4 regions of the Streptomyces sp. SLBN-8D4 genome follow, and region 1 is predicted to be linked to each of the others. Evidence: riboswitches for the same ligand, from Rfam matches in the RefSeq annotation. Region 1 holds a riboswitch; each other region holds the start of a gene.
What was found. Region 1 has a riboswitch for cyclic di-AMP ahead of RKD20_RS26115 (transglycosylase family protein). Riboswitches for the same ligand answer to the same signal wherever they lie in the genome.
Positions count from the first base shown of each region.

Region 2: another riboswitch for cyclic di-AMP. It lies ahead of RKD20_RS17405 (NlpC/P60 family protein); the one in region 1 lies ahead of RKD20_RS26115 (transglycosylase family protein).
Region 3: another riboswitch for cyclic di-AMP. It lies ahead of RKD20_RS11685 (M23 family metallopeptidase); the one in region 1 lies ahead of RKD20_RS26115 (transglycosylase family protein).
Region 4: another riboswitch for cyclic di-AMP. It lies ahead of RKD20_RS37615 (C40 family peptidase); the one in region 1 lies ahead of RKD20_RS26115 (transglycosylase family protein).

Region 1 is NZ_JBMGQC010000001.1:5,730,995-5,736,876, reverse strand. It holds gene eno (phosphopyruvate hydratase) at 1-566, opposite strand, end outside; gene RKD20_RS26115 (transglycosylase family protein) at 860-1,555, opposite strand; cyclic di-AMP (ydaO/yuaA leader) riboswitch at 1,559-1,756, opposite strand; gene RKD20_RS26110 (transglycosylase family protein) at 1,963-2,943, opposite strand; gene RKD20_RS26105 (cytochrome P450 family protein) at 3,136-4,422, opposite strand; gene RKD20_RS26100 (nucleoside triphosphate pyrophosphohydrolase) at 4,554-5,552, opposite strand; gene RKD20_RS26095 (SurA N-terminal domain-containing protein) at 5,716-5,882, opposite strand, start outside.
Region 2 is NZ_JBMGQC010000001.1:3,912,902-3,918,783, forward strand. It holds gene pcrA (DNA helicase PcrA) at 1-1,190, opposite strand, end outside; cyclic di-AMP (ydaO/yuaA leader) riboswitch at 1,643-1,812, shown strand; gene RKD20_RS17405 (NlpC/P60 family protein) at 1,820-2,965, shown strand; gene RKD20_RS17410 (tellurite resistance/C4-dicarboxylate transporter family protein) at 3,090-4,073, shown strand; gene RKD20_RS17415 (hypothetical protein) at 4,051-4,404, opposite strand; gene RKD20_RS17420 (NlpC/P60 family protein) at 4,859-5,882, shown strand, end outside.
Region 3 is NZ_JBMGQC010000001.1:2,663,849-2,669,730, forward strand. It holds gene RKD20_RS11675 (HPr family phosphocarrier protein) at 1-239, shown strand, start outside; gene RKD20_RS11680 (GntR family transcriptional regulator) at 365-1,060, opposite strand; gene RKD20_RS11685 (M23 family metallopeptidase) at 1,240-1,992, opposite strand; cyclic di-AMP (ydaO/yuaA leader) riboswitch at 2,006-2,163, opposite strand; gene RKD20_RS11690 (M16 family metallopeptidase) at 2,355-3,743, opposite strand; gene RKD20_RS11695 (M16 family metallopeptidase) at 3,740-5,134, opposite strand; gene RKD20_RS11700 (DNA gyrase/topoisomerase IV subunit A) at 5,462-5,882, shown strand, end outside.
Region 4 is NZ_JBMGQC010000001.1:8,260,162-8,266,043, reverse strand. It holds gene RKD20_RS37625 (ATP-dependent Clp protease proteolytic subunit) at 1-623, shown strand, start outside; gene RKD20_RS37620 (hypothetical protein) at 631-936, shown strand; cyclic di-AMP (ydaO/yuaA leader) riboswitch at 1,353-1,486, shown strand; gene RKD20_RS37615 (C40 family peptidase) at 1,490-1,963, shown strand; gene RKD20_RS37610 (DUF6328 family protein) at 2,058-2,678, shown strand; gene RKD20_RS37605 (ATP-binding protein) at 2,714-3,172, opposite strand; gene RKD20_RS37600 (helix-turn-helix domain-containing protein) at 3,386-4,246, shown strand; gene RKD20_RS37595 (DUF397 domain-containing protein) at 4,256-4,477, shown strand; gene RKD20_RS37590 (8-amino-7-oxononanoate synthase) at 4,518-5,645, opposite strand; gene bioB (biotin synthase BioB) at 5,794-5,882, shown strand, end outside.

The DNA.
Region 1 (5,882 bases):
TGGTAGACCTCGGTGCCCCAGCGCAGCGCCTCGGAGAAGGACTCCGCGCCGATCGGGGCGATCATGAACTCCTGGATGTCCACGTTGGAGTCGGCGTGCGAGCCGCCGTTCAGGATGTTCATCATCGGCACCGGCAGCAGGTGCGCGTTCGGGCCGCCCAGGTAGCGGAAGAGCGGGAGGTCGCTGGCCTCGGAGGCGGCGTGGGCGACGGCGAGGGAGACGCCGAGGATGGCGTTGGCGCCGAGCGAGCCCTTGTTGTCGGTGGCGTCCAGGTCGAACATCGCCTGGTCGATCAGACGCTGCTCGGTGGCGTCGTAGCCGACGAGCTCCGGGCCGATCTGCTCGATGACGGCGAGGACGGCCTTCTCGACACCCTTGCCCTGGTAGCGGTTCGGGTCACCGTCGCGCAGCTCGATGGCCTCGAAGGCGCCCGTGGAGGCGCCGGACGGGACGGCGGCACGACCGGTGCTGCCGTCGTCGAGGCCGACCTCGACCTCGACCGTGGGGTTGCCTCGGGAGTCCAGGATTTCCCGGGCTACGACGACGTCGATGGACGGCACGAGCATCTCCTTCTTGGGATGTGACACGGTCCGCCGGGACCGCGGTGGGTTCTGCGAGACCGAGCCTAACCGGCTCCGGAGGATCGGCCACCGTGTGGACCGCCCCCTGGACAGAACCGAGAGTAAATTGTTTCTGAACTGAACAAAGACGTCCCGGCACCGGGGCAAGAAAAACCCCGCTCCGGTGCGTACGGGGGAACACGCACCGGAGCGGGGAGCCCGTGGGGACGGGGGGTGACCCTCACGAGGCCTTCATCCCGAAGGACACGGCTGCGAGGGCACCGTGGTTCAGCTGGGTCTTACTTGAGGTGCAGCTGCTGACCCGGGTAGATGAGGTTCGCGTCCTCGATGATGTCCTTGTTCAGCTTGAACAGCTTCTGGTAGCCGCCCTTGACCTTGTGCTTCTCGGCGATCGAGCTGAGGGTGTCACCCTTGACGACCTTGTACTCGCCATCGCCCTTCTTGACCTTCTTGCCGGTCGGGGTGGTGACGGTCTTCTTGGCCGCCGGGCGGTCGGTCGAACGCGAGGCGCTCTGCTCGTCGGTCGAGCGGGTGCTGGTGCCCGAGTTCGAGGAGCTGGAGTTCGAGCTGGAGGAGGACGAGCTGCTGCCGCCGTTGTAGCCGGCGCTGGACAGGCCCGTGCCGCAGACCGGCCAGGCACCCTTGCCCTGGGAGGCGAGGACCTTCTCGGCGACGGCGATCTGCTGGGACTTGCTGGCCTGGTTGGCCTGCGCGGCGTACTGCGTGCCGCCGTACGCGGCCCAGGTGGAGGCCGAGAACTGCAGGCCGCCGTAGTAGCCGTTGCCGGTGTTGATGGACCAGTTGCCGCCGGACTCGCACTGGGCGACGGTGTCCCACTCGGAGGCGGTGGCGGCAGAGGCGTTGCCGGCCGCCATCAGCGGGGCGGCGATGGCGACACCGGTGACGCCGGCCAGAGCGGCGGCGCGGGTGGCCTTGGAAGGACGACGGTGCTTGCCCTTGCCGGAAAACAGCATGGTGGATCCCCTCACCGACGCCTGCGAGGTGAGCTGTCGGGTTCGGGCCGGTTGAGTTGCCCGGTCGCACACCCTGCGGTGCGCGGCTTCACCCCAAGCCGGTTCCGGCGGCCTTTCGGCCGTGAGACCCCGTGAGGCCTCAACTTCCGGACCCGGCGCTTACCTTGGGTCCCCCGCTCCTGCCTACGGCGCTTGACGCGACGACTGTTCCCGTACGGCCGCTGGCAGGATTCGGCGTTGCGACAGACGGGGCTCGGGTTGCCGAGCGGTCACGACCGTAGACACGCGCTCGGCGGGAATTTCAAAGACGATCAGGGCTTCTGAGACTCATCCCACACTTTCACCAAAGTGGACATTCGGTGCGAAGTGTGACGCGAACTGCCGCTGTTTTTCTGGGCTTTTCAGCCCTATTCAGCCCCTGTGTCGAGCGTCTGACCGGCGACGATGTTGCTCGGGTCGGCCCCGATGCGGTCCTTGTTCTCGGCATAGAGGGCGCGCCATCCGCCGTCGAGACCAAGGGAGTCGGCGATGGAGGCGAGGGAGTCGCCCTCCTGGACGACATAGGTGGCGGCGGCATGCCGGCCGGCCGGGGCAGAGGCCGTGCTCTTCGTCGCACTCTCCTCCGCGCTGTCACCGCGGTGCTTGCCGGAGCCGAGGGCTCCGACGTCCACGAGGGCCGAAGAGCTGCCCTCCTGCCACGACTTGTCTGCTTCATCCCCTTCTGTGCCGACCACGGGCGAGCTGTCGGAAGGCTGCGCCTGCTTCCCGGCCGAGTCGTCCGAGCCTGAAGAATCCTTTTTGTCCGGCTTGGCGGAGCTGTCGCCACTGGAGGGAGAGGCCGACGGCGTCGCGGACGAACCGTCCAGCGCGCCGAGCAGACCGGAAGACTCCTCAGAGCCCGACGAGTTGGAGGAACCGGATGAATCAGACGAACCAGACGAGTCGGATGATCCGGACGCCGAGGCCGAGGGCGTACCGCTCCCCACACCCGTGTCGACGTCGGCCGAGCTCGAATCCTTGCTGAGGCCGCTGAGCAGACCGCAGGTCGGCCACGCGGCGATGCCCTGGTCCGCGAGGAGCTTCTCCGCCACGGCTATCTGCTGGTTGCGGCTGGCCAGGTCCGCGGTCTTGGCGTATTCGAGGCCGCCGTACTTCTCCCAGTTCTCCTGGGACATCTGGAGGCCGCCGTAGTAGCCGTTGCCGTCGTTCGCGCTCCAGGAACCGCCGCTCTCGCACTCCGCGACATGGTCCCAGGTGGTGCCGGTGGCGGCGCTCGCTCCGGTCGCTCCGAGCAGTGGGATCGCGATGGCGGATCCCGTCACACCGGCCGCCACGAGGAGAGCCGGAGCCTGACGGGGGCGACGGTGACGACCGTTCCCGGAGAGCATGGGGGGACCTTTCCCGAGACAGCAAGTACTGGCGTGGTGGGTGGTGCGGGACACCGCGCTGGTCCGTGAACGTATAGGGATTCGATCACTTGTCACAAGTTAATGCCGCGTAGATCACGTGAAGATCACAGACTTGAGGGCGCGTCATGTTTACGCGGCCCCGCACGGGGATACGCCTGACCCCTCGGTCGATTACCGGACGGGCGTGAAATCCACGGGCAAAGTACGCAGTCCACGCATGATGAGTCCGCCACGCCAGCGCAAATCAGCTGAATCCACCGCGAGTTGGAGGTCCGGGAGACGGGTGAGGAGGGTAGCGAGCGCGGTCTGGCCCTCCAGGCGGGCGAGCGGGGCACCGAGGCAGTAGTGGATGCCGTGACCGTAACCGAGGTGCTGATTGTCACGGCGGGACAGATCGAGCACATCGGGGTCGGCGAACCGCTCCGGATCCCGGTCCGCGGCGGCCAGCACGACGAGCACCGGGTCCCCGGCGGCGATGGCCTGCCCGCCGATCCACAGGGGTTCGGTGGCGAACCGCCAGGTGGCCAGTTCGACCGGGCCGTCGTAGCGCAGAAGTTCCTCCACCCCCGTCTCCAGCAGGCCCCTGTCCGGTCCGGCCAGGGACTCCTGCAGCCGGTTCCGCTGCTCGGGGTGGGTGAGGAGGGCGTACGTGCCGTTGCCGATCAAGTTGACTGTGGTCTCGAAACCTGCGAACAGGAGGATGAAGGCCATGGCCGCGGCCTCGTTCTCGGTGAGGTGCTCACCGTGGTCGGAGGCGCGGATGAGGGCGGAGATCAGGTCCTCTCCGGGGGCGGGCTCCTCGGGCAACGCCTCCCGCTTGCGGTGGATGAGTTCGGCCAGATAGCCGCGCATCTTCTTCACGGACCGCGCGACCCCGCCCCGCGGGCCTCCGCCGTGCCGGATCATCATGCCCGCCCAGTCCCGGAAGTCGTCCTGGTCCTCACGGGGGACGCCCAGCAGGTCGCAGATCGCGTAGATGGGGAGCGGGAAGGCGAAGTCGTGGATGAGGTCGGCGGTGCCGGTGGCCGCGAACCCGTCAATCAGACGGTCGGTCAGCTCCTGCACCCGGGGCGCGAATTCCGTGACTCTCCTGGGCGTGAACGCCTTGCTGACGAGCCGTCGGAGCCTGGTGTGGTCCGGCGGATCGATGTTCAGCAGATGCGTCATCAGCTCCGCCTTGCGCTCCCCGGGGATACCGGTCTTGCCCTTGGCGTGCGCGGGCTCGTCGTGATGCGCGGGATTCTTGCTGAGCCGCTGGTCGGCGAGGGCCTGCTTGGCATCGGCGTAGCGGGTGACCAGCCAGGCCTCCACTCCACTGGGCAACCGGGTCCTGTGCACGGGGGCGTGCTCGCGGAGCCAGGCGTAGGCGGGGTAGGGGTTGGTGGCGAACTCCCATGAGAAGAGCTCGGGGGTGGGGGGCGGCGTGGGGGTGGGGGTTGCGGAGGTGTGGTCGGTCACTCCTTGACGTTATCTGGCGGGGTGGGGGGCTGGTCGGTGCCGTTCCTTCACGTGCCGAGGGCCCTCCCTCCTCCCACCTGCCAAGCCCCTCCCCCACCCAACCGGCGCTACATCAGCCCTCTCCCCCCTCCTCAGCCCTCCACCTCCCGGATCGCATCCCGATACGCCCGTGCCGCCGCCCTCAGCGCGGCCTCCGGGTCGACGCCCTCCGCCTCGGCGCGGGTGGCCAGGGTGAGGAGTTCGTACCCGATGCCCTCCGTCCTCGGGAGGGGGACGTCCAGGCCCGCCGTCCGCACCCGTGACGCCAGCTTGGCCGCGAGGGCGAGGCCGGGCTGGCCGAGGGGGATGCCTTCGGTCACCGAGGTGCGCTGCTTCTCTATCGCCTTGGTGCGCAGCCAGTGGGCCTTGACCTCTTCGGGGGTGTCGGCTCTCTCGTCGCCGAAGACGTGCGGGTGGCGGTGGATGAGCTTGGCGACGATGCCGCCGGCGACGTCGTCGACGGAGAAGGGGGCGTCCGGGTCCTCCTCGGCGATCCGGGCGTGGAAGACGACCTGGAGCAGGACGTCCCCGAGTTCCTCGCGCAGTTCGTCGCGGTCGCCCTCCTCGATGGCCTCGACGAGTTCGTACGCCTCCTCGATGCCGTACTTCGCGAGGCCCTTGTGGGTCTGCTGGGAGGACCACGGGCACTCGGTGCGGATGCGGTCCATGACCTGGACGAGGTCGAGGAGCCGGGCGCCGGGCAGGTCGTAGGAGGCGGGGAGGAGCTCCAGCTCGGGCATCTGGAGGCGGCCGGATCCGGCGAGGCGGGCCAGGCCGTCGGTGAGGGCCGGCTCGCCCTCGCCGGTGGCCACGACGACCACGGTGTGTCCGCCCGCGCATGCCGCGACCAGTTCCTCCGCGGTCGGGGACGTCTCGTCGACCGGTATCCCCGCCTCCCGCAGATACGGCAGCTGGGGGTGGGCGCCGTCGGCGCACAGCACACGGTCGGCGGCGTGCAGTGCCTGCCAGGCGGGCCAGGACAGCAGGCCGGGGGCGACGCGGTGGCTGGTGGTGAGCAGGACGATGCGGCCGGGGGCGGACGCCGTGTCGGGGTCCTGGTCGGGGGCGGGCTCGAAGCCGGGTGCGTTCACAGTTCGAAGCTAACGCACGGCGCCGACGGGGCGATCAGATTGTCCACAGGCCAGGGGCGGCAGGGCGATCGTACGATCATCCGCCTGTCAGGCGGACCGCCCGATGGGCCGTCCCCGCCCCCCCCTGCTCCCTGTCCCTCTTCCTGTCCCTGTCCCCGTCCCGCTAAGCGCTCTTCTCGCTCCCGGCCGCGCTGACCTCCCGTACCCACGGCGTCTTCGCGTCGACGCGGGTGCTCTTCGTGACGTCCCAGGTGCCGTAGCGCGGGTTGAGGTCGACGTCGAGTTGCTTGGACGCCTTGCTCAGGGCGTTCCAGAAGGCCGGGTTGCTGG
Region 2 (5,882 bases), 1.8 Mb from region 1:
ATGATGCGCGCGCCCGCGCCCGCGTTGGTCCACAGGTTCTTGGGGCGCCGGGACTCGTTGCGCTCGATGACGGCGTTGGCGGCGGTGAGGATCGTCTGGGTGGAGCGGTAGTTCTGCTCCAGGAGGATCGTCGTCGCGTCCGGGTAGTCCTCCTCGAACTGGAGGATGTTGCGGATGGTCGCGCCGCGGAAGGCGTAGATCGACTGGTCGGCGTCACCGACGACACAGAGCTCGGCGGGCGGCAGGTCGTGCTCGCTCGGCGGTACGTCCACGGGGTGCTCGGAGGTCCCGACCAGCTCCCTGACCAGGGCGTACTGCGCGTGGTTGGTGTCCTGGTACTCGTCGACGAGGACATGCCTGAAGCGGCGGCGGTAGTGCTCGGAGACATCGGGGAACGCCCGGAGCAGGTTGACCGTCGTCATGATCAGGTCGTCGAAGTCGAGGGCGTTCGCCTCGCGCAGGCGCGACTGGTACATGGCGTAGGCCTGGGCGAGGGTCTTCTCGAAGCCGTCCGTGGCCTGGGCGGCGAAGTCCTCCTCGTCGATCAGCTCGTTCTTCAGGTTGCTGATCTTGGCGCTGAAGGACTTCGGCGGGTACCGCTTGGGGTCGAGGTCCAGGTCGCGGCAGACCAGCGCCATGAGGCGCTTGGAGTCGGCGGCGTCGTAGATCGAGAAGGAGGAGGTGAACCCGAGCCTCTTCGACTCCCTGCGCAGGATCCGCACGCACGCGCTGTGGAAGGTCATCACCCACATCGCGTTCGCGCGCGGGCCGACGAGCTGCTCGACGCGCTCCTTCATCTCGCCCGCGGCCTTGTTGGTGAAGGTGATCGCGAGGATCTGGCCCGGGTGGACATTGCGCTCGCCGAGGAGGTGGGCGATGCGGTGGGTGAGCACCCGGGTCTTGCCGGAGCCGGCACCGGCCACGATGAGCAGCGGGGTGCCGGAGTGCACGACGGCCGCGCGCTGGTTCTCGTTCAGCCCCTCCAGGAGGGCGGCCGGGTCCACCACCGGGCGCGGGGCGCCGTCGCGGTAGTAGGCGTCCCGGTCCGGGGGCACGTCGAACTTCCCGCCGAACAGGTCGTCCGGAACCTGCTCCGGTACGTGCTCGTCCTCGGGCGGCGGCGGTTCTTCCCCGTGGGCCCGAGGGGCCTGGAGGTCCGCCAGGAAGCTGTCGTCAAAGAGGCTGCTCATCGCTCTCCGAGTCTAGGGTGCCCCACTGACACACCGCCGCCGCCCTGAGAACATCCACCGGTATCAGCGGCCGATGATCTTCCGGACCTGCCCTCCGGCGCCCCCGGCCGCTGTCCGCGACCGACCGGGCCGAGACGCGGGTCCGGCCGCCGCAGGGCCGACGGCGACGCCCGCCGGGAACGGCACCCGCAGGTTGGTGCGCTCGCCCCGCGAGACCTTGGTCACCACGGCACGGCCGCCCCGCTCCGCCTTACCCGTTACCCGTCACCCCCGAAGGAAACAGACCCAAATCATCACAGAACACCCCAGGTTGGTCATGCGAGGCGGCCCCTGGGGACGAAGGTCACGAAAATGTATCGGGCATATCGAACATCAACCTTCACACGGGCCACACCGGTTGGCTACCGTTCCGGACAGGCCGTACGACCCCCTCCGGCGAACCTCGCCGGGCCGCACGGCCTCCGCCGAGTCCGCAGCGCCGCCGCGCGCCCGGAGCCGGGGACCCACCGAACCCGGGGTGAATCGGCCGACTCCCACGCAGGGAAGGGCCGTAGGGCAAACCTTCCGAAGCACCTCGCCCGAACCCGACAGCTAACCCGGTAGGCGGAGCACGGGAAGGAGTCGCCTCCTTGGCGTCGCACCGCAAGTCGCGTCCCGTCGGTACGCGCGTAGCAGGCATACGGACCCCGGCCCTCGCGACGGCCGCCCTCACCTCCGTGGCCTTGCTGTCCCAGTCGGCGAACGCCGCGCCGGCCGATGACAAGCCGAGTCTCGAAGAGGTCGAGAAGAAGGTCGACGACCTCTACCGCCAGGCCGAGTCGGCGACCGACAACTACAACGCCGCCAAGGAGAAGACCACCACGCAGCGCAAGCAGGTGGACACGCTCCTGGAGGACGTCGCCCGGCGCACCCAGAAGCTCAACGAGGCACGGGAGGAACTCGGTTCCTTCGCCGCCGCCCAGTACCGCACCGGCGCCGCCGCGCCCGGCACGGCCACCTTCCTGCTCGCCGACACCCCGCAGGACTACTTCGACCAGACCCAGCTGATGGGCCGCTTGACGAGCCGCCAGAAGGGCGCCGTCGACGACTACGTCTCCGAGCAGTCCACGACGATGAAGAAGCGCCAGGAGGCCTCCCAGAGCCTTCAGACGCTCACCGAGACGCAGAGCGACCTGAAGACCGCCAAGGCGACCGTCCAGAAGAAGCTCGCCGACGCGCGCGAGCTGCTGTCGGAGCTGACCGCCCAGGAGAAGGCGCGTCTCGCGGCGATCGAGCAGCGCAAGCAGCAGGAGGCGGCCCGCAAGGCGGCGGAGCTGGCGCGGCAGCAGGCGGCAGCGGAGAAGGCCGCACAAGGAGCCGCGCAGGAGGCCACCGCCCCGCAGGAGAGCACATCGACGGCGCCCGACTCCTCGTACGCCACCAAGGCCGCCAAGGCCCTCGCCTTCGCCCGCGCGCAGGTCGGCAAGCCGTACGTCTGGGGTGCCACCGGCCCCGACTCCTACGACTGCTCAGGGCTCACCCAGGCCGCCTGGAAGGCCGCCGGCGTCGACCTCCCCCGTGTCACCTACGACCAGGTCAACGCCGGCACCACGGTCTCCCTGGCCGACGCGCAGCCCGGTGACCTGGTCTTCTTCTACGACGACATCAGCCACGTGGGTCTCTACATCGGCAACGGCATGATGATCCACGCCCCCAAGCCGGGCGCGTACGTCCGTGAGGAGTCGATCTACTACGACGGCGAGTCGGGGATCCACAGCGTGGTCCGCCCGGCCTGAGGGCTCGGGCTCCGAGGACCAGGGCTCTTCGGCCGGTCGCTCGGGGCCCGCACTCGCGTGCATTTCCCCGCCCGCGCGTGCGCGCCCCGCTCGCACGGCGCGGGGAGCTTCCTAGCATCGACCCATGCCCGCTCCCTCCCCCCACTCCCCCCTGCGCGCCTGGTGGACGCGGCGCCCGCCCGCGGCCGGGGCCGCGGTGATGGCGACCGGCATCCTGTCGGTCGGGCTCCATCTGGCCGGCCACGAGACGCTGTCGCGGATCGCCCTGGTGATCGGCTGCGCGGCCTGGCTGGGGCTGGCCGCCGAGTTCGCCGCAGGACTGCTGAGGGAGCGCGCGCGCTGGGCCGCGGACGCCGGGACACCGGGCGGCCTGACGGCCGTGGCGGCGACCACCGTGCTCGGCATCCGATTCTCCGCGCTGGGCCGGCAGACCCTCGCCGAGGCGCTGCTGGCGCTGTCCGCGCTGCTGTGGCCGGTGCTGACGGTGCTCGTCGTGCGGCACTGGAAGCGGAAGATGCGCGGCGGGGTGTTCCTGTGCTGTGTGGCCACCCAGGGCCTCGCGGTCCTGTGCGCCACGCTCGCCGCGGCCGATTCGGCGGCATGGCTCGCGCACACGGCGCTCACGTTGTTCTGGCTCGGCCTGGTCCTCTACGCCGTCGCGCTCTACCGCTTCGATCTGCGCCAGGTGCTGGAGGGACCGGGCGACCAGTGGATCGCGGGCGGCGCGCTCGCGATCTCGGCGCTCGCCGGCTCGGGACTCCTCGCCGCCGACAGCCCGCGCCTGTACCTGTGGAACGACGACGACCGCGGCGTCCTGCGCGCGGTGACCGTGGCCCTGCTGGTGCTCTCCCTGGCCTGGTACGCCGTCCTGCTGGCGGCCGAGTGCGTACGGCCGCGGCCGCGCTACGACGTGCGCCGCTGGGCCACCGTGTTCCCCATGGGGATGACGGCGGTCGCGACCCTCTCGGTCTCCGCCGTCATGGACGTGCCGTGGCTCCGGACGCCGGGTGAGGTGCTGCTGTGGATCTCGGTGGCGGCCTGGCCGGCCGTCGCCGCGGGGGCGGTCGGCTCCGCCCTCGCCGCCGTCAGGTCCACAGCACCGCGATGAAGACGTTGGCCGTGGTCAGCGCGCCGACCAGGCCGAACAGGCGCTTGTCCACCGTCTCGTCGTCCCGCTTCACGTAGACGAGGCCGAGGATCACGATCAGCAGGGCCAGCTTCACGCCGATCTTGATGTTGTTGACGTGCTGGTCGTCGGCCTGGTTGAGGCCGACCAGGATCATCCCGGTGACCAGCATGGTCGCGGCGCCGTGCAGCATCGCGGGGACGAAGCGGGCGGTGCCCCGGCCCATCGCCTTCATCTGGGTGAGGAAGCCGCCGAGCAGCGAGGCGATGCCGATGATGTGCAGGCCGACGAAGAGATGGATGAGTACGTCCATGAGGCCGGAGCCTATTCCGGGGCCCTGGGGACGCTCGCACCGGCCCCTGGAGCAGATCTTGCATATATGCGCCCCATAGCACTCCCCGCCCGTCACGGGTCCCGGAATCCCGAGTTCGGTCAGCGCCCCTCGCGAAGTCGACGGCGGCACCCCGGCAGCACGGTCACCTTCGATCACCCGGCGGTCCCCTGACGGCAGTTCCGCACAACCCGTCACCTCCCGGACACGGTCAGGTTTAGCGTCCTCCACCAGGTGACCGGCTCCCCACCGCCGCCCGGGCCAGGGGCGGCAGTCGGCCACCACCGCCGAGAAGGTCCGGCGGCGGCCCGCTCCCCCTGTGCAGGCCGTCGCCGGACGCGCACACCGCCCCGGGCGGTCGTACGGCCGCTCCCCCCTGGCGTTCGTACGTCCCGAGTCCGGGGCGGACGAACGTACGAAAGGACGTGCAGTCCACGTGGCAGCGCACCGCAAGCCCCGCAGGCGCTCGGCCGGCGGCCATACGGTCCGTACCGCAGCGACGATCGCCCTCGCGGGGGCCGCGACCGCGACGGGCTTCGACGGGATCGGACACGCCGAGCCGCAGCTCACCCCGGCCCAGGTCAAGGCGAAGGTGGACCAGCTGTACCAGGAGGCCGAGGCGGCCACCGAGAAGTACAACGGCGCGAAGGAGAAGGCCGAGGCGGCCGAGAACCGGCTGGACGGCCTGCGGGACGAGGCGGCCCGCAGGACGGAACAGCTCAACGAGGAGCGGGACGCGCTGGGTTCGATCGCCGCGGCGCAGTACCGGGGCGGCGGCCTCGACCCCGCGATGCAGCTCGCCCTGACCGACGACCCCGACCGGTACCTGGACAGCGCCGAGTTCGTCGAACGGGCCGGTACCCGCCAGGCCGCCTCCGTGGCGAACGTGCGCCGGCAGCTGCGGGAGATCGAGCAGTTGCGCGGGGCCGCGCACATCGAGCTGGCCTCGCTGAAGTCGCGCCAGGCGGAGCTGAAGCGGCACAAGAAGACGATCACCGGCAAACTGGGCGCGGCCCGCCGGCTGATGTCCCAGCTGCCGGCCGAGGAACGGGCGGTGCTCGGCGGCGACGGGGCTCGCGCCTCCCGGGCCACGACGGGCGCCCGCGAGGAGCTGGCGGCCCCGGGCGCGGCCACTACGGAGGCCCCCAACTCCCGTGCCGCGGCGGCCGTCTCCTACGCCTACGCCAAGCTCGGCAGCCCCTACGTCTGGGGCGCCACCGGCCCGGACGCCTTCGACTGCTCGGGCCTCGTCCAGGCCGCCTACCGCTCCGCGGGCATCTCCCTGCCCCGTACCACCTACTCCCAGATCGACGCCGGCCGGCGGGTCTCCCGCTCCGAACTCCTCCCCGGAGACCTGGTGTTCTTCTACTCGGGCATCAGCCACGTCGGCCTCTACATCGGCAACGGGCAGATGATCCACGCCCCGAACCCGTCGGCTCCGGTGCGGGTGGCCCCGATCG
Region 3 (5,882 bases), 3.1 Mb from region 1:
ACGCCCGCCCCGCTTCCATCTTCGTCCGGGCCGCCACGGCCGCAGGTATCCCGGTGACGATCGCCAAGGCCGACGGCAACCCCGTCAACGCGGCCTCCATGCTGGCCGTTCTCGGCCTGGGCGCCCAGGGTGGCGAGGAGATCGTCCTCGCCTCCGACGCCGAGGGTGCGGACGCGGCCCTCGACCGGCTCGCGAAGCTCGTCGCCGAGGGACTCGAGGAGCTTCCCGAGACCGTCTGAGTTCGGTGGTCCGAAAAGCACCGAGGGGCTCGTCCGAATTATCGGGCGGGCCCTTCGCTTTTCCTTTTTGCGGGCAGCAGAAATACTCCCCCGCGAATTACTCTTCTTTGTATACGGCGCCCGTGTTAATGCCGCACACCCGTCACGTTTACAGGATGTTGCGAGGTCCTCACACGGTCCGTGCGGTCCTGCCCCGAGGTGAACCGCAGCCGGTGCGCCGCGCCCGAGCGCTCGGTGTGCAGCGCCGTGACCGCCCGCGCCCGCTCGGCGTCCCCGCGGGCCACCGCGTCCACGATCGCGCCGTGCTCCGCCCAGGACTCCACGGGGTTGGCGGGTGCGTCCACGACGTACATCCAGGCGATCTTGTGCCGCAGCTGGGTCAGCAGCGAGGTCAGCGCGGGGCTGCCGGAGGCCTGGGCGAGCGTCTCGTGGAACCAGCCCCCCAGGGAGCGCAGGTCGTCGCTGTTGCCCCGCCTGGCCCGCTCCTGGCCCAGCCTGACCAGGCCGCGCAGCACCTTCAGATGGGCCTCGGTGCGCCGCTGGGCGGCCCGGGTGGCGCCGAGCGGTTCGAGGAGCATGCGCATCTCCAGGAGGTCGGCGCCCTCCTGCTCGGTCGGTTCGGCCACACACGCGCCCGCGTGCCGCCGCGTCACCACGAAGCCCTCGGCCTCCAGGGTGCGCAGGGCCTCGCGGACGGGGACGCGGGAGACTCCGTAGCGACGGGCGAGCAGTTCCTCGGTGAGCCGGCTCCCGCGCTCGTGGACACCGGCGACGATGTCGTCCCGGATCGCAGTGCATACCGAGTGCGCCGGAATACGCATGTCCGACCTCCGTCTTAATCCCCGTGAAACGTCGCCGATTGACGTGTGTTCAGTGACTCTATTGCAATGAGCGGGAATTTCCGACGGCGGACCGGAATCCAGGGATATTTTTTGGACAACGGGCCGCTGGAAACGAGGCTCGGGGAGCCGGGGTCTCGCGGAGTGTGCGCGACGGGTCGTCAGACGTTCACGCCGTGCGAGCGCAGGTAGGAGACGGGGTCGATGTCCGAGCCGTACTCCGGGCTGGTGCGCGCCTCGAAGTGCAGGTGCGGTCCGGTGGTGTTGCCGGTCGCGCCGGAGAGGCCGATCTGCTGGCCGGGGGTGACCGACTGGCCGACCGAGACGCCGATGGACGACAGGTGGCCGTACTGGGTGTACGTGCCGTCGGCCATCCTGATCACGATCTGGTTCCCGTACGACCCGCCCCAGCCCGTCTCCACGACGGTGCCGCGGCCGACCGCGTGCACGGAGGTGCCGCTGGCGGCGTGGAAGTCGACACCGGTGTGGCTGCCGGAGGACCACAGGGAGCCGCCGGTCTTGTAGCCGGTGGAGATGTAGGAACCGGAGATCGGGGCGACGAAGGCGTTGAGGCGCTTGCGCTCGGCCTCACGGGCGGCGCGCTCCTTGGCCTCGCGTATCTCCTTGGCGCGCGCCTCGGCCTTGCGCTTGGCCTCCGCCGCCGCCTTCTTCTGCGCGGCTGCCTGCGCCTGGGCCTCGGCCTGGGCGCCGAGCTGGTCCGCGAGGGAGTCCCCGACGGTGACGACGGGCATGAGACCGGTCTGCTCGACGGAGTTGTCGGCGGCGAGCGCCGGGGCCGCGACGGCGCCGAGGACGCCGGTGGTGGCAAGAGCCGCGACGCCCGCGGCGCGGGCGGTCGTGCGCTTCATACGGCTGGGACGACGGTGCTTCCCGGCGGCGCAGGTGAACGCCATGTGGTGGCTGATCCTTTCCTTCCTTCTCGCCTACCGGGTTAGCTGACGGGTTCGGAGCAGGAAGGTCTCCTACGGACCCCCTCGCGGTGCGCGGGCGTCCGATTCACCCCAGGGACGTGGGTCCCCGGCTCCCCTGGCTCACGCCATGCGGGGACTCGGCGATGACTGTCCGGTGCCGCGGACGCGGCGCGGTGCCTGACGGACAGCCCAGAGGACGCTAAGCGGGCCTGCTTTCAATCCCCAAACCGATGAGGGTGTTTGTAGCGCATCCCACAGGGCAGACAGGCAACCTCCTGCCCAATCCGGACATCTGGGGGCCCTGGTGACGTTTGCGCCACCAGGGCCCCCTGAGCCGGGTTCCTCTACTCGGCCGTCACGACCTTGACTTCGCCGATGCCGAGGGCTTCGACGGGCTCCTTGATGGCGGCCGCGTCGCCGACCAGGATCGTCACCAGCCGGTCCACCGGGAAGGCGTTCACGACGGCGGCGGTGGCCTCGACGGTGCCGGTCGCGGCGAGCTGCTGGTACAGGGTCGCCTGGTAGTCGTCGGGCAGGTGCTGCTCGACCTGGTCGGCCAGCGTGCTCGCGACGGCCGCGGCCGTCTCGTACTTGAGCGGTGCCACACCGACGAGGTTCTGTACGGCGACATCGCGCTCGGCGTCGGTGAGACCGCCCTCGGCGAGCGTGCGCAGCACCTTCCACAGGTCGTCCAGGGCGGGACCGGTGTTCGGGGTGTCGACCGAGCCGCTGATGGCGAGCATCGCGGCGCCCGAGCCGTCCGGGGCGGACCTGAGGACCTGGCCGAACGACCGTACGCCGTAGGTGTAGCCCTTCTCCTCGCGCAGGACGCGGTCCAGGCGGGAGGTGAGGGTGCCGCCGAGGCAGTACGTGCCGAGCACCTGCGCGGGCCACACGCGTGCGTGCCGGTCCGCACCGATACGGCCGATCAGCAGCTGCGTCTGGACGGCGCCAGGGCGGTCCACGATGACGACCCGGCCGGTGTCGTCGGCGGTCACCGGCGGCACGGGGCGCGGCCGGCCGGTGGAGCCGGTCCAGGAGCCGAGGGTGTCGGCGAGCAGCGCGTCCAGGTCGATGCCGGTGAGGTCACCGACGACCACGGCGGTCGCGGTGGCGGGCCGCACGTGCTTCTCGTAGAAGGCCCGCACGGCCGCGGAGTCGATGTTCTCGACGGTCTCCTCGGTGCCCTGGCGGGGGCGCGACATACGCGAGTCCGCCGGGAACAGCTCCCTGGACAGCTCCTTGGCCGCGCGGCGGGACGGGTTGGCCAGCTCGTGCGGGATCTCGTCGAGGCGGTTGCGGACGAGCCGCTCCACCTCGCTGTCCGCGAACGCGGGCGCCCTGAGCGCGTCGGCCAGCAGACCGAGTGCCTTGGCCAGGCGGGAGGCGGGCACTTCGAGGCTCAGGCGGACACCCGGGTGGTCGGCGTGCGCGTCGAGGGTGGCGCCGCAGCGCTCCAGCTCGGCGGCGAAGTCCTCGGCGGAGTGCTTGTCGGTGCCCTCGGAGAACGCGCGCGCCATGATCGTGGCGACACCGTCCAGGCCGGCCGGCTCGGCGTCCAGGGGCGCGTCCAGGAGCACCTCGACGGCGACGACCTGCTGGCCGGGACGGTGGCAGCGCAGGAGCGTGAGGCCGTTGTCGAGCGTCCCGCGCTCGGGGGCGGGGAAGGCCCAGACCTTGGGCTCGCCCGCCTGCGGCTGCGGGTGGAATTCCATCGCGGCGAGCTCGGTCACTTGGCCGCCTCCTCGTTCTCGTCGGTGGCTTCTACGGTCGCCGCGGCTTCCGGATCCTCGGCGGCGTCCTCGGCGCTGTCGGCGATCTCGGCCGGGGCGGTGGGCTCGTAGACGAGCACCGCGCGGTTGTCGGGGCGCAGTGTGGCCTTGGCGACCTCCTGCACTTCCTCGGCGCTCACCTCCAGGACGCGCTGTACGGCGGTCAGGGCGAGCTGCGGGTCGCCGAACAGGACGGCGTACCTGCACAGTTCGTCGGCGCGGCCCGCGACGGTGCCGAGCCGGTCCAGCCACTCGCGCTCCAACTGGGCCTGGGCGCGCTCCATCTCCTCGGCCGTGGGGCCCTCCTCGGCGAACCGCGCGAGCTCCTCGTCGATGGCGGCCTCGATGACCGGCACCTCGACGTCCCCCGAGGTCTTCACATCGAGCCAGCCCAAGGAGGGCGCACCGGCCAGGCGCAGCAGACCGAAGCCGGCCGCGACGGCCGTACGGTCGCGCCGTACGAGCCGGTTGTAGAGGCGGGAGGACTCGCCGCCGCCGAGGACGGTGAGGGCGAGGTCGGCCGCGTCCGCCTCGCGGGTGCCGTCGTGCGGCAGCCGGTAGGCGGCCATCAACGCGCGCGCGGGGACCTCCTCCTCGACGACCTCACGCAGCTGCTCGCCGATGATCTGGGGCAGGGAGCCGTCGCGGGGCGCGGGCTTGCCGTCGTGCGAGGGGATGGAGCCGAAGTACTTCTCGACCCAGGCGAGCGTCTGCTCCGGGTCGATGTCGCCGACAATCGACAGGACGGCGTTGTTGGGCGCGTAGTACGTGCGGAAGAACGCGCGCGCGTCCTCCAGGGTGGCCGCGTCCAGGTCGGTCATCGAACCGATCGGGGTGTGGTGGTAGGGGTGGCCCTCCGGGTAGGCGAGCGCGGTCAGCTTCTCGAACGCGGTGCCGTAGGGGACGTTGTCGTAGCGCTGCCTGCGCTCGTTCTTGACGACGTCGCGCTGGTTCTCCATCGACTCGTCGTCGAGGGCTGCCAGCAGCGAGCCCATGCGGTCGGCCTCCAGCCAGAGGGCGAGCTCCAGCTGGTGCGTCGGCATGGTCTCGAAGTAGTTGGTGCGCTCGAAGCTGGTGGTGCCGTTGAGCGAGCCGCCCGCGCCCTGGACGAGCTCGAAGTGTCCGTTGCCCTTGACCTGTCCGGAGCCCTGGAACATCAAGTGCTCGAAAAGGTGAGCCAGGCCGGTACGCCCCTTGACCTCGTGGCGCGAGCCGACGTCGTACCAGAGGCACACCGCCGCGACCGGGGTCAGGTGGTCCTCGGAGAGCACCACGCGCAGCCCGTTGGCCAGGCGGTGCTCGGTCGCTGTCAGGCCCCCGGTGCCTGCCTGGTCTGTGGCCGTGTGACCCATGGGCATGTACGTCCCTTCGATCGCGGTCGCGGTCGTCAAAACCGCGTTTTTCCTGCCGGTCCTGCCACTGTATGCAAGCGTGCGGACCCTCGGCGAAGTTCCCGGAGCACGTACGCCCACAGCGGATCGCGTAGCCTGCGGGCAACCGTGAGGGAGGCGCTGTGCGGTCGCCGGTCCGGGCGGCCCGGCCGGGCCCCGGCCCGGACTGTCAGTGCCGCGGTCCACAATGGTCCGCGTCAGATCCCGTTCACGCTTCAGCAAGAGTGAGCCAAAGGGCCGAAGTGAGCGACCCGTAGGCGAGCGACCAGAAAAGAGGAGCCGGCAGCGATGGCCCGCCGCAGCACGAAGACCCCGCCGCCCGACGACTCGTACGAGGAGCGGATCCTCGACATCGACGTCGTGGACGAGATGAAGGGCTCGTACCTCGAGTACGCGTACTCGGTCATCTACTCCCGCGCGCTCCCCGACGCCCGCGACGGCCTCAAGCCGGTGCACCGACGCATCGTCTACCAGATGAACGAGATGGGCCTGCGACCCGACCGCGGCTATGTGAAGTGTGCCCGCGTGGTCGGCGAGGTCATGGGTAAGTTGCACCCCCACGGTGACGCGTCGATCTACGACGCCCTGGTGCGCATGGCCCAGCCCTTCTCGATGAGCGTCCCGCTGGTCGACGGCCACGGCAACTTCGGCTCGCTGGGCAACGACGACCCGCCGGCCGCCATGCGGTACACCGAGTGCCGTGCCGCCG
Region 4 (5,882 bases), 2.5 Mb from region 1:
CCGCCCGCTACGTCCTGCCCGAGTTCCATGAGCGCACGAGCTTCGGGCAGAAGTCGATGGATCCGTACTCGAAACTGCTGGAGGAGCGGATCGTCTTCCTCGGGACGCGGATCGACGACATCTCGGCGAACGATCTGATGGCGCAGTTCATGTACCTCGAACACCAGGCCCCGGACCGGGACATCGCCCTGTACATCAACTCCCCCGGCGGCTCGTTCAGCGCGATGTCGGCTATCTACGACACGATGCAGTACGTCAGTTGCGACGTGGAGACGACCTGCCTCGGCCAGGCCGGCTCCTCCGCGGCGGTGCTGCTCGCGGCTGGCACCCCGGGCAAGCGGTCCGTGCTGCCGGGCGCCCGGGTGGTGATCCACCAGCCCGCGCTGAGCGAGCCCGTGCAGGGGCAGGCCAGTGATCTGGCCATCCAGGCAGACGAGTTGCTCCGGGTGCGGGCCCGCCTGGAGGAGATGCTCGTCCGGCACACCGGGCGCAGCCGCGAGCAGGTGAGCGCGGACATCGAGCGGGACAAGATCCTCGACGCGCAGGGCGCTCTGGACTACGGCCTGGCGGACGCGATCGTCCCGAGCCGCAAGTCCTCCCCCACCGCACCGGGCGCGAGGTGAGCCCTCGATGGTGCCGGATCTTCCCCCGCTGCCCGCGCTCACGCGCGCCGAGGGCGAGCTGATCGACCGTTATCTGGAGGTGGTCGACCTGCTGGGCCGGATCAACCCGGCCCGGCGGGAGGACACCTACGGCGGACTGCGCGCGGCCCAGGCGCTGGTGACCAGGGCGGCCGAGCTGCGTGACGCGCTGGCGCTGATGCACGGCCGGGGCGAGCGAGAACTGCACGCCGAGACACTGGCGCGGGCCCTGCGGGTCCTGGACGGCGAACGGCGTACGGCCCGGGTCACCGTGCCGCCCGAATCCGACAACTGACGCACCGGCAGCAATTCCGGACGCCCCGTGGTCTGACGAGGCGCCCGGGGCGCGGTTGAAACGGACCAAAAGGCGTACCGCCATTTGCAGGAGGCTCGGCTCCTTTTTCGGGACCGCCGAGGTTGCACAACGCGCGTGGTTCAGGGCGGGAATGAGGAGTTTCTGTGCTGGTCGCGCGGCCCGTGGGGCCCTCGACGCCCCTTCGCTAGCTCAGGTGTCCACCCGAACGGGTGAGTGGTGAGTAACAACACAAACCCCCGGTTCCATTGGGTTTTTGGGACATCCGTGCGCCAAGATCCCTGTCTGACGACAAGCCCCCGCCGCAGCGGCGGGGCGATCCGGGCGGACGCCGAGTCCTGCCGCCGCCCGGATGACCGGTCGACAGGAGTGGATCGGCAGGAGTGGAGGACCCAAGCAACGACGGGTCGCCGGAACGGTCACGCCATGACCGGGTCGAGCAGCCCTTGGGGTGAAGCCGCGTCAGCGGCCGGGCAACTTCGCCAGCCCGAATCCGACAGGTCATCCTTCACAGGCGGCTGACGAAGGGTTGCGCATGACTGCGCTCAATCGTGTCCCGTCGCTGATGGTCCGGGCCGGTACGGCCTCGGCCTTCGCCATCGCCGCCGTGGGCGGCTCCGTCGTGGTTCCGGGCGTCGCAGCCGACGCCGCCGCCGCGACACCGGCGACGAAGGCGCTCAAGGTAGCGGCCTCCAAGAAGGGCTCGCCGTACAAGTACGGCGCCACCGGGCCCCGCCGCTTCGACTGCTCAGGGCTCACGCTGTACTCGTTCAAGAAGGCGGGCAAGAAGCTCCCGCGCACGGCGGCCCAGCAGTACAACAAGACCCGCCACATCGGCTCGGGCAGCCGCAAGGCCGGCGACCTGGTGTTCTTCCACTCGGGTTCGAACGTCTACCACGTCGGCATCTACGCCGGGAAGGGAAAGATCTGGCACGCCCCGAAGACCGGGGACGTGGTGAGGCTGCAGAAGATCTGGACGAAGAGCGTCTGGTACGGCCGGGTCAAGTGACGCCCCCGAGGGGGCGGCGGCGACCTGACCTCCCGCCGTCCCCTCGGGTCTCCCGGGACGCGTGACACGGCTTCAGGTGGTTACCCGTGCCCGCATGGCCGACCACCGCCCGTGCACCGCCCGCAACGAGACCCCGCTGGAGCGCGCCGACCGCAACTTCGGCGAGCTGCTCCAGGAACTGCGCGTCACCCAGACCGGAGTGCAGATCCTCTTCGCCTTTCTGCTGACCCTGGCCTTCACCCAGCGCTTCCCGTCCCTCGACACCTTCCAGCGCGCCACGTACGTCACCACACTGCTGTTCGCGGTGCTCGCGGCGGCCCTCTTCACCGCGCCGGCCGCCCTGCACCGCTCGCTCTTCCAGCGCGGCGCCAAGGCCCGCATCGTGCAGGTCTCCTCCCGGCTAGCCACGATCGGCATGGGCGTTCTGGTGCTCGCGTTCACCGGCTCGGTGCTGCTCGTGGTGGACGTGACGACGGACCGGGCCGGCGGACTGGCCGCGGGCGCGGCGACCCTGCTGATGTGTCTGGGCCTGTGGGGCCTGCTCCCCCGCCTGGTCCTGCGGGCGGGACGCGCAGAGGAGCACAGGGCGGCGCAGGCGCAGGCACAGGCGCAGTCGCACCCGGCCCCCGGGCCGACGGAGCGCGAGGTGATCAGGCCGCGAGCGGCCGTTCGGCCCGGAGCATCACCGCGAGAGCCGTCACCGCGTCTGCGATGACCCCGGGACACATCGCCCTGTCGAACTGATGTCTTCTACGGCTCCTGCTGCCCCGCGGCGGTGACCGGCTCCGCCGGTACCGTCCACGGGAGTTCGATCGAGACGGTCTTGCCGCCTTCGCCGGTGGGCCTGACTCTCAGCCTGCCGCCGCTCTCGGCGGCGAGCCAGCGGATGATCACCATCCCCCGTCCGTTGTCCTGCTGGACCGCGGCCGGCAGGCGCTTGGGGAAGCGGGGGTGGCTGTCGGTGACCCCGATGCGCAGCTGTTCGTCACGGTCCAGCTCGATGTCCACCGTGAAGGTGGGTGACTGCCCGAAGGTGTGCTGTACGGCGTTGGTGGCGAGTTCGGAGACGATGAGCCGGACGGTCTCGGCGGCGTCCGTGGTCGGCGCCAGCCCCCACTCCGCCAGGGTGCTCAGGACGTAGGTGCGGGCCGCGGAGACCGAGGCGGGTTCGCTCGGCAGAGTGACGGATGCTTCCAGGTGGTCTGCCATGGCGACGTCGTCCCTTTCCCACGGGACCGGAGTCCGACACGGTGCGGATGGTTCGAGTACGGTCCCGGACTGGTGGTTCATCGTCAGAGTGCCATCACGGAGGCCGCGACGGGTGCCGATCCACCAAGATGTGCATATATCTGTCGCTCGAAGCGGTGAACTCTGCGACGCGAGACCGTATTTGGGCAGCTCGTCAGGAGTAAGGAGGAGCGCATGCAGCACGGCCCCGCGGTGCGCCGGCGGAAACTGGGCGCCGAACTGCGTGCGTTGCGCGCGAGTGCGGGGCTCACCAGCGGTGAGGCGGCCCGGCTCGTGGGCTGGCACCAGTCGAAGGTGAGCCGCATCGAGACCGGTGCCAGCGGGGTGAAACCGGCCGATGTGCGGTTACTTCTCGACGCCTACCGCGTGGGGGACGCGAATCTGCGGGAACTGCTGCTGGTATTGGCGGGCTCCGACGAGAGCGGCGGCCGGCACCACTGGTGGCACGCGTACCGGGGTGTCCTGCCGCCGACGTACCGGGACTTCATCAGTCTGGAGTCCCAGGCGAGCGCGATGCGCACGCTGGAGACCTCGGTCGTGCCCGGGCTGCTCCAGACGCCCGAGTACGCCCGCGCGGTGACCCGGGCCGCCGTGGACGGCCTGGACGACGAACGTCTCGACGCGCTGGTCGAGGTCCGGCTGGCCCGGCAGGACATCCTCCGTGCGCAGCCGCCCCTGGAGTTGAGCGCGGTCCTGGACGAGGCGGTGCTGCGACGGGAGGTCGGCGGCCCCGAGGTGATGGCCCGTCAGCGAAAGAGACTCCTGGAGGCGGCCCGGCTGCCTCAAGTGCGGCTGCAGGTACTGCCGTTCACTGCCGGGGCGCATGTGGGTATCACCGGGCCTTTCGTAATCTTCTCATTTTCGCGCACTTCTGATCTGGATGTGGTTGTTCTCGACCACTTGACGAGTAGCCTCTATCTCGAGCGGAAAGAAGACCTCCAGGCCTACACCGAGGCCTTCAACACCCTTCGGATCCACGCCCTTTCGCCCGAGGACTCGTTGGATTACCTCGCCGAGATGGGTGACGGCGCGTAAGGAGGCACCATGTCCGCACTGCCTCGGAACGTCATCTCCAGTACCCGATTGCCCGAAGTTCGCTGGCTGCGCAGCAGCTACAGCACAGGAGCGAACAACTGCGTCGAGACAGCGAGGCCGTCGGCCGGGCCATGTGCCGGGCTGCTCGCCGTACGCGACTCCAAGAACCCGGACGGACCCGCGCTGCTCTTCTCCCCCGAGAGCTGGGCGGGCTTCGTGCGCGCGTTCTGACCGTTTCAGCCCGTTCGGCGCACGGCCGTGTCACGCCGACTCATGGTCGTGTCCCGCCGATCACCTGAACTGCGCGTTCGATCTGCTCCTCGGAGAGGTCCGCGCGGGCGGTCAGCCTGAGCCGTGAGATGCCGTCGGGCACGGACGGGGGCCGGAAACAGCCCACGAAGAGCCCGGCGGCACGGCAGTCGGCCGCCCACTGAACGGCCTCCTCCGGGGAGGGTGCGCGCACCGAGACCACCGCGGCGTCCGGACGTACCGCTTCCAGACCCGCGGCGGTCAGGCGTGCGTGCAGTCCGGTCGCCACCTCGCGCGCGCGTGCGGCGCGCTCGGGCTCACGGCCGAGCAGCCGCAGGGCCGCGAGGGCGGCTCCCGCCGAGGCGGGGGCCAGACCGGTGTCGAAGATGAACGTCCGTGCCGCGTTGACCAGATGTTCGACGACCCGTGCGGGGCCGAGGACGGCGCCGCCCTGGCTGCCGAGCGACTTGGACAGCGTGACCGTGACGACCACGTCGTCGGCGCCCGCGAGTCCCGCCGCCTGCGGGGCGCCGCGGCCGCCGGCGCCGAGCACGCCCAGGCCGTGGGCGTCGTCGACGACCAGGCCCGCGCCGTGCTCCCGGCATGCCTCGGCGAGGCCGGCCAGGGGTGCCGCGTCGCCGTCGACCGAGAAGACCGTGTCGGACACGGCGACGGCGGGCCCCTCGTGGGTGCCGAGCGCCTTGCGCACCGCGTCCGGGTCGGCGTGCGCGACGACCTGGGTCGTACCGCGGGCCAGCCGGCAGCCGTCGATGAGGGAGGCGTGGTTGCCCGCGTCGGAGACGATCAGGGAGCCGTGCGGCGCGAGCGCGGTGACGGCGGCCAGGTTCGCCGCGTAGCCGGAGGAGAAGACGAGCGCCGCCTCGAAGCCGCAGAACTCGGCCAGTTCGCGTTCGAGCCGGTTGTGCAGCTCGGTGGTGCCGGTGACGAGCCGGGAGCCGGTGGCGCCGGCGCCCCAGGTCCGCGCGGCCGCCGCGGCCCCTTCGACGACCTCGGGATGCCGGGCGAGGCCCAGGTAGTCGTTGCTCGCGAGATCGAGCAGCGGCGAGTCGGCCGGGCGTGGCCGCAGGGTCCGTACGAGTCCGGCCCGCCGGCGCGCCGCCGCCTGCTCGTCGATCCAGCCGAACGCCATGGGTCCTCCGGGGCTTTTGTAGACAACGGACAGACCCTAGCGGCAGCAAACGCTACCTACGGTGTGGCAATACCCACACGTCGAAGCGGGTGTGTTGTGCGATCCCTACCTTGGCCCGGAGCGGGTCCGTAGGACAGGATCGGCTCTCATGGACCTGCTGAACACGCTGGTGGACAAGGGGCTTCGGCGCGAGCTGCCGACCCGCGAGGAGGCGCTGGCCGTGCTGGCCACCTCCGA